Regions from separate parts of the Streptomyces sp. NPDC015032 genome, predicted to be linked through region 1. Evidence: riboswitches for the same ligand, from Rfam matches in the RefSeq annotation. Region 1 holds a riboswitch; each other region holds the start of a gene.

Region 1 (3,917 bases):
CTGCCATAAGGTCTCTTGAGTGAGCAGAGCTTTCAGCGGCTGGACAGAGCAAGCATTCGAGCTGCTTCTGCGGTTGGAGGGCACCCCTTCGCAGGAAGAGCGCGAGAGACACCGAAAGGACCGGGAGCGCCTGGTCCGTCAACCCATGATCGCGTTGCTGAACGAGGTGGCCGACGCGGAGGGGGCGTACGAGGACTTCTCCGTCTGGGGGTTCCGCAAGGACCCGTGGTGGTGGCAGCACCAAGTAGCGGTGATCCGGATCGCGCGCAATGTCGAGATCGGCCTCCGCTTCGACCTCGACGGGCTCCGGATCAAGGGTGGCTGGACCTACCCGGACCCGGGGCAGATCCCGTTGTTCCGTACGGCAGTTGCCGCGCAGGAGAGCGGACCCGCGCTGGTGCGCGCCGTCGAGACGCTGGAAAGGCGGGGGTACGAGGTCACCGGCGATCTGATGAAGCGCGTGCCACGCGGCCACGACGCCGGGCATCCGCGCGCCGACTACCTCCGGTACCGCTCGATCTCCGCCGCCCGGCCGCTCGGCGGGGACTGCGCGCAGCACACGCCGGCCCTGCCCGGTGCCGTGCTCGCGGCGGCAGAGGAACTGGAGCCCCTGCTCTCCTGGCTCGCCGGCCATGTGACCGTTCCCGGTCCCCGCCGAGCCGCGTAGCACCGCCCCCGCACGCTGCCCGCGGGGGGCGGGATTCCGGTCCCCCCTCGATCACTCCACGATCGTGCCGCTGCCCGCACGCGCGCAGGGCGGGACTCCTGCCCTGTTCGTCGCCTACTTCTTCGGAGAGGCTGCCCGCACGCGCCGGGGCTCCGCGTCCACCGGCCCGTTTCCGGACGGCACGCTGCCGACGCAGGTGCGCGAGGCAGGGGTTCCGGCCTCGCGCACATCCGGGGCAACGGCCGGAAGGCGGTCCCCGACCGTCGAGAGGCCCTTCGCGAGCGGCATGACCGCCCTCTCACCACTCGTCGGCCCTGAACCGCCACCGGCACCATGGGGCGTCAGTAGGCCCCGAACACGTTGTCGATCGAGCCGTACTTGTCGGCCGCGTAGTTGCAGGACGCGGTGATGTTGGCGACCGGGTCGTAGCTGTCCAGCGACGTACCGGGCACGTGGTAGGCGCGGAACGTCGGGTCGATGATCTGAAGGAGACCCTTGGACGGCGTTCCGGCGACAGCATTCGAGTCCCAGTTGTTGACGGCCCGGGGGTTGCCGGAGGACTCGCGCATGACGTTGCGGTGGATGCCGTCGTAACTGCCGGGGATGCCGTGCTTCGCCATGACGGCCAGCGACTCCCTGATCCAGCCGTCCAGATTGTTCGTGTACGTGGCGGGCTTGACGGCCGGTGCGGCCGTGGTGGTCGTCGCCGGTGCGGCACCGCTCACGGCGGACACGCCGGTGGAAGCGTGTGACCCGGCCTTGGCGCCGATGGTCAGCTTCATGCCCGGGACAATCAGAGCGGGGCTGCCACCCACCACCTCTCGATTTTCCTCGTACACCTTCTGCCAGCCACCGCTGACGGAATACTCCCGCGCGATCTTGGAAAGGGTGTCGCCCACGGTCACGGAATGGACGGCGGGTGCGGCCTTCTGGACGGAGATTTCCTTGACAGTGGCGGCGGACGACGCCGCGGCCTTTTCGGCGGCGACGGTCTGCGCCGGTGCGGCCGAGGCGAATCCCGCACAGACCAGCGGAAGCACGAGGGCGGCCCCGCCCGTGGTCGCGGCGATGAATCCGCGGGTCAGCGAAGTGGACTTGCGACGATAGGACTTACCCGTGGTGGGCATGGCGAATTCCTCTCCGTCGCCTGCGAGGTGAGCTGTCGGGTTCAGACTGGAGATGTCTGGCCGCATGCAACTGCGGCTTCACCCCGAGCCGTTCCGAATTCCGGATCGGCGACCTACCTGGGTCCCCCGCTCCTGCCGTACGCGATCGGGTCGGATTCTCGGACGGCGGCAGGATTCGGCGTTCCGTCCGGATTGACGGTGACCGTAGGCGAGAAAGGCCGAATGGAACAAGCCCCTATTTTTTGATCACAATTGATTTGCAAGATCGAATCACAGAAAGGCAGTAATCCACCTCACACCACATGACCAAATTTCCTTGCACAGAAGGGAACGGCGCGCGCAGCCTGCCGCCTTGAACCGTGGACGTGACTCACACCACGCAGTTCCCAAAAGTCACATTTCGGACAGAGCTCAAAAGTCGCAACTCTCTACAAATACCCCCTAATTAACCAAGCGGGCATGTTCGACAAAGCGCCCATATAGGGACATTTGCCCGCCTGTGCTCGCACTCTCGCTCCGGTGCGCCGCCCCCCGGGGCGACCGCACCTGGCAGGACCGGTCGGCGGTCCGGCCGTGCCACTCCCCCGCCCGGCACGGGGCTTTGCCTTTCGCCCTCCGGCTCACTATCGTCTTGACCGTCCTGTTGTCTCCGATAGAGGTGGACGTTGCGCATCTGAGGTTCGCGATCATCGCGCCGTACGGCTCCGGTCGTACGCCCGTCACGCTGTAGCAGTGTGTTCTCCTGCCCGTGACCCCGCGTGGATGCGACCTCGGTGCAGGAGCCGTCCCTCGATCTCTCGGACCGGCGCACCCTTCCCCTTCCGGTCGCTGCGTGGTGCTCGCATACGAAGCCCTCACTCACCAGGCTCACGACTGCGAGGATCACCATGGCGACACCCACTGCCCCCAATGTCTCCCTCACCTGCTCCGCCCTGTCGTTCCAGTGGCCGGACGGCACGACCGTCTTCGACGGGCTCTCCCTCGGCATCGGCCGCGGCCGCACCGGTCTCGTGGGCAACAACGGCGCGGGCAAGTCCACACTGCTGCGCCTGCTGGCCGGCCTGCTCCGCCCCTCCCAGGGCTCGGTGACCGTCGGCGGCAGCCTCGCCCATCTCCCGCAGAACATCACCCTCGACACGTCGTTGCGGGTGGACCAGGCCCTGGGCATCGCCGAGCGGCGCGATGCGCTGCGCGCCATCGAGGCCGGGGATGTGAACGAGAAGCACTTCGAGACGATCGGCGACGACTGGGACGTGGAGGAACAAGCCCTCGCGACGCTGGGGTCGCTCGGACTCGGGTACCTCGAACTGGACCGCACCGTGGGCCAGATGTCCGGCGGGGAGACCGTCCTGCTGCGCCTGGCCGCACTGTTGCTGGAACATCCCGATGTCCTCCTGCTCGACGAACCGACCAACAACCTCGATGTCTTCGCGCGTCGCAGGCTCTACGACGCCGTCGACAACTGGCGCTCCGGGGTGCTGGTCGTGGTCAGCCACGACATCGAACTGCTGGAGCGCGTGGACCGCATCGCCGAACTGCGCGCCGGATCCGTGGGCTGGTACGGCGGTGGCTGGTCCGCCTACCAGGAAGCCCTCGCCACCGAACAGGAGGCCGCCGGACGGATGTTGCGGGCCGCCGAGGCCGACGTGCGCCGGCAGAAACGCGAATTGGAGGAGACCCATGTGAAGCTGGCCCGCCGCCAGCGCCAAGGCAGGAAGGCGGAGGTCGACGGGGGCCTCCCGAAGATCCTCGCCGGCCGCCGCAAGCGGTCCGCGCAGGAGTCCGGGGGCAAGCTGCGCGGTGTCCACGAGGAGCGGCTGAGCGAGGCGCGCGAACGCCGCGAGGAGGCCGCGGACGCGGTCCGCAACGACGCCGAGATCCGCGTGAGCCTCCCCCACACCGCCGTTCCCACCGGCCGCACGGTGCTGAGCCTGCACGAACTTCGCCCCCGGTTCGGGCGGCTGCTCCAGGGCAACCTCCATGTGCACGGACCCGAACGGATCGCACTCGTCGGCCGCAACGGCGCCGGCAAGACCACGCTGCTGCGCACCCTCACCGGCGAACTGGCCCCGCTGTCCGGCGAGGCCAGGACGTTCGTACCGGTGCGCTTCCTTCCCCAGCGG
Region 2 (3,917 bases), on a different contig from region 1:
GGCGAGGAGGGGCCGCGGGGCGGAGGCGCACGGACCGGCCGCTGGGTGACGGGCGGGCGCCGGGCAGGTTCCCGGCGGGCATCGGTGGGCATCGGGCGGCCATGATTCGCCCCGTGGTCATGAGACCGCCGCGCATGCCGTACAGTTGTATTCACCGACGCGGGGTGGAGCAGCTCGGTAGCTCGCTGGGCTCATAACCCAGAGGTCGCAGGTTCAAATCCTGTCCCCGCTACTGAAGAGTCAGGCCCGGCACGCATACAGCGTGCTGGGCCTGACTCGTTCCAGTTGACCCCTCGGCCCACGAAGGAGCAGGTCCGGGCGGTGTGTGAGCTGTGCCACGTACGTACCCCCATTGGCCGATGAGGAGTCGCCGCGCGACTCCGCTCCGGTGAGCCTGGGGGTGGGGCGCGGTACCGTCCGCAGCCGCGCGCGTACCGGGCAGGAGACCACAGGTGTGGAAGCGGTTGAAGCGGCGCGGCAGGCATGCCGAGGGCGGCGGCACCCGCACGCGGCGGTTCGTCCGCGCGTTGCCCGCTCTGATGATTCTCGGCGGGCTGGTGTTCGATCTCCTCACGCCGCCGACCTTCACCGCCGTTCCGCTGTTCGTGGCGGCGCCGCTGATCGCCGCGCCGTTCTTCTCGCTGTCCAGGACCATCTGCACCGGTGCCGCCTCCATGCTGGCCGTCGTCGCGCTGCGGCTGTACAGCGGCACGCTGCCGGAGGTCGTGCCGCTGATCGAGTTGCTCACCCTGGCCACCGTCTCGGTCCTCGCGGTCGTGATCAACGGGGTCGTGCGGCGGGGCAATGAGCAGCTGGCCTCCGCGCGGGTCATCGCGGAGACGGCCATGCGGGCGGTGCTGCCGAAGCCGTCCGACCGGATCGGCGGGCTGCATGTGGCGGCGCGGTACGAGGCGGCGCAGGCGGACGAGTTCGTCGGCGGTGACCTGTTCGCCGTGACGGACACCCCGCAGGGGGTGCGGCTGGTCGTCGGGGACGTGCGGGGGAAGGGGCTGGACGCCGTGGAGTCGGTGGCGGTGATCATCGGGGCGTTCCGGGAGGCGGCCGAGCAGGAGCGGTCGCTGGAGGGCGTGGCGCAGCGGCTGGAGCGGGCGCTGGCGCGGGAGGGGACGCGGCGGGGCGGGCTCGATGCGGTCGAGGGCTTCATCACCGCCGTGCTGGCCGAGATCCCGTCCGGAGGGTCCCGGGTGCGGATCGTCAACCGCGGTCATCCCGAGCCGATCCTGCTGCACCCCGACGGGGCGCTGGAGGTGCTGGGGCCCACGGTGCCCGCGCTGCCGCTCGGGATGGACCTGGGCGTGTGGCCGGACCGGGCGGATGAGTGGGATCTGCCGGCGGGAACGACTCTGCTCCTGTACACGGATGGCCTCTCCGAGGCGCGGGACGCCGACGGCGTCTTCTACGACCCGGCGGCCCGGCTGCGGGGGCGGATCTTCCCGGGGCCCGAGGAGCTGCTGTCCGCGCTGACCGATGACGTACGGCTGTATACCGGTGGTGAGACGACCGACGACATGGCGCTGCTCGCGGTCGTACGTCCTGCGGAGGGGCAGCCGGACCGGCGCAGGACCGTGACGATCGTGGGTCTGGAAGAGATGTGACGGGCGAGGGCGTGAACCCGGTGCGAGCCGGGCGCGACCTCGGACGGGGGATGCCACCGTACGTAACCGAAGGACGCCGCTCCGCATAACATTTGACGCAACGTCAGAATCTGAGTAATGGCTGAGCCCCGATCAACTCGTACTGATCCGCCCGATTGTGTCCCGTAAAGTCCAGGCCAAAGACGTGAACGATCAGTGGGAACGGCTTGGAATCAGGCCCGGGTGTCTATTAACGTTCGATAACGCAGCGCGGTCGTCCCAGCCGTCGTCAGTGGCGGCACCGTGCGCGAGCGCCGAATCCCGCAAGGGAACCGGGGAACCACCTACATGGGGTGAATCGGATGCCTGCGTCTTGTGAGAGACGGAGGGGCCCGTAGGAGACCTTCCTGCTCCGAACCCGTCAGCTAACCCGGTAGGCGAGAAGGAAGGAAAGGAGTGCGCCCCCGTGGCGTCCAACAAGCCTGCCCCCGAGGCCCCCTCTCGGTTCAGCCCCGACTTCGGTTCCGGTACTGGAACCGACTACGGCACTTTTGCGACGGGAACGGCCTACGGCACCGAGCCGGGCGGCGACTTCGCCGGTGGGTTCGGCAGCGAATTCCGCGCCGACGGCAATGGCGAGCCCGAGCGGGGCCGGGACGAGTGGAACCCCACCGAGGAGTCCGTCCGCCCCGTACGTGGCAAGCACCGCGTCGCCAAGCAGCGCAACGGACTTGCCCGCAGCTCCACGGTGCTCGGGGTCGGTGTCATCGCAGCGGTCGGTGCGGGCGGCATGGCCACCGCGCAGAGCAAGCCGCCGGTCTCCATCTCCCTTCCCGACTCCATCGCGGACAACCTCCCCGACGCGAAGTCCCTTCCGGGCGTGGGTTCTCTCTTCTCCGAGGAGTCCGAAGCCGAAAAGGCCGCGGCCGCCGCCGCGGCCGCGCCGCTCACCACCGCCGGTCTCACCACCACCGAGGCCGAACAGGGCACGGCGGACGCGGGCGAGGCGCTCCGCGCGCGCATCCTCCAGCAGGCCGAGCAGCAGCAGGACGCCGCCGACGCCGAGGCGAAGGCAGCCCAGGAGAAGGCGGCCGCGGAGCAGGCCGCCGCCGAGGCCAAGAAGCAGCAGGACGCCGCCGAGGCCAAGGTCGCCGCCGAGAAGAAGAAGGCGGAGGAAGCGGCCAAGAAGAAGGCCGAGGCCCTGCGGCTCGCCAAGCTCGCCGCCAGCTATGCCATTCCGACCTCCTCCTACACAGTCACCTCGACTTTCGGCCAGGCCGGCTCGATGTGGTCCTCCGGCTACCACACCGGCCTCGACTTCGCCGCGCCGACGGGTACGCCGATCAAGGCCGTGCACGGCGGCACCATCAAGTCGGCCGGCTGGTCCGGTTCGTACGGCTACCGCACGGTGCTGGAGCTCGACGACGGTACGGAGGTGTGGTTCTGCCACCAGTCCTCCATCGGCGTCAGCGTCGGTCAGAAGGTCACCACCGGTGAGACCATCGGCCGGGTCGGCGCGACCGGCAACGTGACCGGCCCGCACCTCCACCTGGAGGTCCACACCTCCGACGGTACGGGCATCGACCCGATGGCCTGGCTGCGCGGCAAGGGCCTCAACCCCTGATCCGCAGGCCACCTTCCCGGCCCGCGTGATCCGAGCCAATTCGCCGGCCGCCGAACCCCGGCAGCCCTGACGCTCCCCCCGACGTCAGGGCTGCCGGTCTGCCGGGCCTTCCCGACGTCAGGGCTGCCGGTCTGCCGGGCCTTCCCGATGTCAGGGTTGCCGGTCTGCCGGGCCTTCCCGATGTCGGGACTGCCGGTCTGGCGGAGCAGCACAGCCGCCGGAGCGGCACAGTCGCCGGAGTGGCTGGCCCACCGGGGAGGTCGGCCCGTCGGAGCGGTCGGCCCGTCGGAATAGTGGTGCCGCCGGAATCCGTTGACCCGTTTATGACTTCTCTTCGTAAGCTGGGCTCTTCCGATTTCGAGGTCTTCCCACTCGCCCTCGGCGGCAACGTCTTCGGCTGGACCGCCGACGAAGCGCAGTCGTTCGCGGTGCTGGACGCCTACGCCGCAGTGGGCGGCAACTTCGTCGACACCGCTGACGCCTACACCGCCTGGATCCCGGGCAACGAGGGCGGCGAGTCGGAGACCGTCATCGGAAAGTGGCTCGCGGCCCGCTCCAACCGCTCCGACATCGTCGTTGCCACCAAGGTCGGCGCCCACCCCTCGTACAAGGGGCTCTCCGCCACGAACATCAAGGCCGCGGCCGAGGAGTCGCTGCGCCGGCTCGGCACCGACCACATCGATGTCTACTACACGCAC
Region 3 (3,917 bases), on a different contig from region 1:
GCCGGGTGGTGATCGTCGACCGTCCGGGTGCGGTGCAGACGCAGCTGCTGATCGGCCGGATCGGCGCCGACCGGCACGACAGCGTGTGGCCGGCCCAGGTGCTCGGCACGTACTGCCTGGGCGGCACGCTCACCTCCCGGCTGGACCGGGTGCTGCGTGAGGAGAAGGGCTACACCTACGGCGTGCGGGCCTTCGCCCAGGTGCTGCGGTCGTCGGCCCCGGATTCCGCCGCGGGACCGACCGGGGCCGCGATGCTCGCCATCAGCGGATCGGTGGACACGGAGTCCACGGGACCGGCGCTGAAGGACCTGTGGACGGTACTGCGGACCCTGGCGGCCGAAGGGCTGACCGACGAGGAGCGCGAGACGGCCGTGCAGAACCTCGTGGGTGTCGCACCGCTGAAGTTCGAGACCGCGGCCTCGGTCGCGGGCACCCTCGCCGACCAGGTCGAGCAGCACCTCCCGGACGACTACCAGGCGCACCTGTACGCCCGGCTCGCGGAGACCGGCACGGTCGAGGCGACCGCAGCGGTGGTCAGCGCCTTCCCGGGCGACCGGCTGGTCACGATCCTCGTCGGGGACGCGGCGCAGATCGAGGGGCCGGTCCGGGCGCTGGGCATCGGAGAGGTGTCGGTGGTCACCGGCTGACCGGTCCGGCCCGTTGCTCGTGGCGGTCCGCTCGTGGCGGTTCGCCTGTGACGGCCTGCCGGCCGACTTCCCTGCCCGGCCGAGGGCCGACCGGACGGACCGGGCGCCGGTTTTGCACCAGCCGATTTGCCAACCGGCACCATAGGTCCATATATCAGGACAAGGGGAAGGTCCTTGTGAGCGAGATCTCGCAGGGGCCTTCCTTTTTGTCCGTTCTGGTGGGGGAGGTTGCCCGTCTGTTCTGTGGGATGCGCTACAAAGTGGCCTGTTCGTTTGGTGAATGAAAGCGACCCCGCTTAGCGTCGGCTGGGCTGTCCGTCACTCGTATGCCGCATCCGCGACATACCGGGCAGTCATCGCCGAGTCCCCGTCAGGCGCGAGCCCGGGGAGCCGGGGACCCACGCAGTCCCTGGGGTGAATCGGATGTCCGGGCCTCGATGGGGCCGGTATGTCCGTAGGAGACCTTCCTGCTCCGAACCCGTCAGCTAACCCGGTAGGCGAGAAGGAAGGAAAGGACCAGCCACTTCATGGCGTTCACCCGTGCCTCCGGGAAGCATCGTGCCCCGAGCCGACTGACGCGCAGGAGCGCGAAGATTGCCGGGGTCGCGGCCATGGCCGCCACCGGCGTCGTCGGCGGCACGGCCGCGCCGGCCCTCGCCGCGGACACCTCCGTCGGTGAGACCGGTCTGAATCAGGTCATCGCCATCGACGGCACCGTCGCCGACCAGATCGACGCCCAGGCCGACGCGCAGCAGCACCAGGCCGATGCCGCGGCGAAGGCGGAGGCGGAGGCTCAACGGAAGGCGGAGGCCAAGAAGCGGGCCGAGGTCAAGAAGAAGGCCGAGGCGAAGCGCGCAGCCGAAGCGCGCGCGGAGAAGGTGCGCGCCGCCCGCTCCGCCGAGCGCACCCGCCTGGGTGCCTTCCAGCTCCCGGTCGCCGGTTCGTACGTCACCACCGGCTACAAGTCCAGCGGCTCGCTCTGGTCGTCCGGCAGCCACTCGGGCATCGACTTCCACGCCGCATCCGGCAGCTCCGTCGTCGCCGTCGGTGCCGGGACGGTCGTCGAGGCCGGCTGGGGCGGCGCGTACGGCAACAACATCGTGCTCCGGATGACGGACGGCACGTACACGCAGTACGGCCACCTCTCCTCGATCGGCGTCTCCGTCGGTCAGAGCGTCGGTGCGGGCCAGCGGATCGGCCTCTCCGGCTCGACCGGTAACTCCACCGGACCGCACCTCCACTTCGAGGCCCGGACCACGCCGTCGTACGGCTCCGACATGGACCCCGTCGCCTACCTGCGCGCCCACGGCGTCAACGTCTGACCGACGCCCCGAAGGGCCGTCCCGAAGCGGCAGCCCTCGGCCAGGAGCAGGCCGGGCGGGGTGAGGATCTGCGCTTGCTGGGCGGCTGGTTCCACGAGACGTTGGTGCAGACCTCCGGCAGCCCCGGCCTGATCGCGCTGCTCACCCAGCTCCGGCACAAGACCGCCTGGATGTACGCGGCCGAGCAGTCGGCCCGCCCGGCGGACTCCTGGGCCGAGCGCGGAGCCATCGTGGACGCGGTGGCGACGCGGAACGGGCCGGGATGATGGCCTCCCGGCACGCCGAACGGGCCGCGGCCGCGCACCGGCTGCGCCGCATCGACCGGCCGGAACGCCGGCCCGCCGCCTCCCGTACCGGCCCGGTGAGGGCTTCGCGGCATTCCGTAAACGCTCCAGGCATCCGGCATCAACAATTGTGCCGTATGCAAGGAGTCCTCATTCCGCGGGAATTTCTTCGGGCCGTCCGAATCGATTTCGCTCTGGAATTCCTTTGCGTATCCCGGACCGGGAATGCGAAAGAGCCGCGGACCCGGTCGAGGGTGCCGCGGCTCTTCGAGGGGAGGGCGGGAAGCGGGTCAGACCGTCTCCGGCAGCTCGTCGAGCCCTTCGGCGACCAGCTTCGCCAGGCGGTCCAGGGCGGCTTCGGAGTCGTCGGCCTCGGACGCGAGCACGATCTCCTCGCCGCCGTGCGCGCCGAGGCCGAGCACCGCGAGCATGGAGGCGGCGTTCACCGGGTTGCCGTCGGCCTTGGCGATCGTCACGGGGACGCCGGAAGCCGTGGCGGCACGGACGAAGATGGAAGCGGGGCGGGCGTGCAGGCCCTCGGCCCAACCGACGTTGACGCGGCGCTCAGCCATGGTTCTGCCCTTCACGAATCAATAGTTGTCTAGACCAGTCTCTCATGCAGTGCGCGATGCTCCGGCCGATCCGCGGCAGGCCCGTGCTGCACCGCCGCTCGGCCCCCTCAGACTGCCCCGGCCCCAGGGCCGACGCGACCGCTGACGGAGCCGTAGTCTTTGCGCATGCAGCCCTCGCCGGAGCAGAGTCCGCATCACGTGTACCCCGACCATTGGGAAGCAGACGTGGTCCTCCGCGACGGAGGAACGGCGCGGATCCGGCCCATCACCACGGACGACGCCGAACGGCTGGTCAGCTTCTACGAGCAGGTCTCCGACGAGTCGAAGTACTACCGCTTCTTCGCTCCGTACCCCCGCCTGTCCGACCGGGACGTGCACCGCTTCACCCATCACGATTACGTCGACCGGGTGGGGCTCGCGGTCACGGTCGGCGGCGAGTTCATCGCGACCGTCCGCTACGACCGGATCGACGAGCGGGGCAGGCCCGCCTCCGCGCCCGCCGACGAGGCCGAGGTCGCCTTTCTCGTCCAGGACGCGCACCAGGGCCGGGGCGTGGCCTCGGCGCTCCTGGAGCACATCGCGGCCGTCGCCCGTGAGCGCGGTATCCGCCGCTTCGCGGCCGAGGTGCTGCCCGCCAACATCAAGATGATCAAGGTGTTCCGGGACGCCGGGTACACCCAGCAACGCAGTTTCGAGGACGGCTCCGTCCACCTCACCCTGGATCTCGAGCCCACCGCCGAGTCCCTCGCCGTCCAGCGCGGCCGCGAGCAGCGGGCCGAAGCGCGCTCCGTGCAACGGCTGCTGGCCCCCGGTTCCGTCGCCGTCATCGGCACCGGCCGCACACCCGGCGGAGTCGGCCGCACAGTCCTGCGCAATCTCCTCGGGGCCGGTTTCACCGGTCGTACGTACGCCGTGAACCGTGCCTTCGCCGCCGACCAGGGCACGATCGACGGGGTTCCGGCCCACCGTTCGATGGGCGAGATCGCCGAGCCGGTCGACCTCGCGGTCGTCGCCGTCCCCGCCGACCGGGTTCCCGAGGCCGTCGCCGACTGCGGTGAGCACGGTGTCCAGGGCCTGGTCGTTCTCTCCGCC

Evidence for each region. A riboswitch is a leader RNA that binds a small molecule or an ion and turns the genes downstream of it on or off. The one in region 1 is predicted to bind cyclic di-AMP.
Region 2: linked by a shared signal. The riboswitch ahead of ACF08M_RS32635 (M23 family metallopeptidase) and the one ahead of ACF08M_RS07670 (transglycosylase SLT domain-containing protein) in region 1 are both predicted to bind cyclic di-AMP.
Region 3: linked by a shared signal. The riboswitch ahead of ACF08M_RS19995 (M23 family metallopeptidase) and the one ahead of ACF08M_RS07670 (transglycosylase SLT domain-containing protein) in region 1 are both predicted to bind cyclic di-AMP.

The regions. Positions count from the first base shown of each region.
Region 1 covers NZ_JBIBVN010000003.1:414,519-418,435, reverse strand. The annotation lists gene ACF08M_RS07675 (DUF2461 family protein) at 146-667, shown strand; gene ACF08M_RS07670 (transglycosylase SLT domain-containing protein) at 1,009-1,794, opposite strand; cyclic di-AMP (ydaO/yuaA leader) riboswitch at 1,799-1,985, opposite strand; gene ACF08M_RS07665 (ATP-binding cassette domain-containing protein) at 2,682-3,917, shown strand, end outside.
Region 2 covers NZ_JBIBVN010000034.1:52,330-56,246, forward strand. The annotation lists tRNA gene ACF08M_RS32625 (tRNA-Met) at 159-232, shown strand; gene ACF08M_RS32630 (PP2C family protein-serine/threonine phosphatase) at 453-1,616, shown strand; cyclic di-AMP (ydaO/yuaA leader) riboswitch at 1,898-2,050, shown strand; gene ACF08M_RS32635 (M23 family metallopeptidase) at 2,062-3,219, shown strand; gene ACF08M_RS32640 (aldo/keto reductase) at 3,543-3,917, shown strand, end outside.
Region 3 covers NZ_JBIBVN010000013.1:34,355-38,271, forward strand. The annotation lists gene ACF08M_RS19990 (M16 family metallopeptidase) at 1-647, shown strand, start outside; cyclic di-AMP (ydaO/yuaA leader) riboswitch at 995-1,162, shown strand; gene ACF08M_RS19995 (M23 family metallopeptidase) at 1,175-1,969, shown strand; partial or broken gene ACF08M_RS20000 (GntR family transcriptional regulator) at 2,005-2,375, shown strand; gene ACF08M_RS20005 (HPr family phosphocarrier protein) at 2,544-2,825, opposite strand; gene ACF08M_RS20010 (GNAT family N-acetyltransferase) at 2,991-3,917, shown strand, end outside.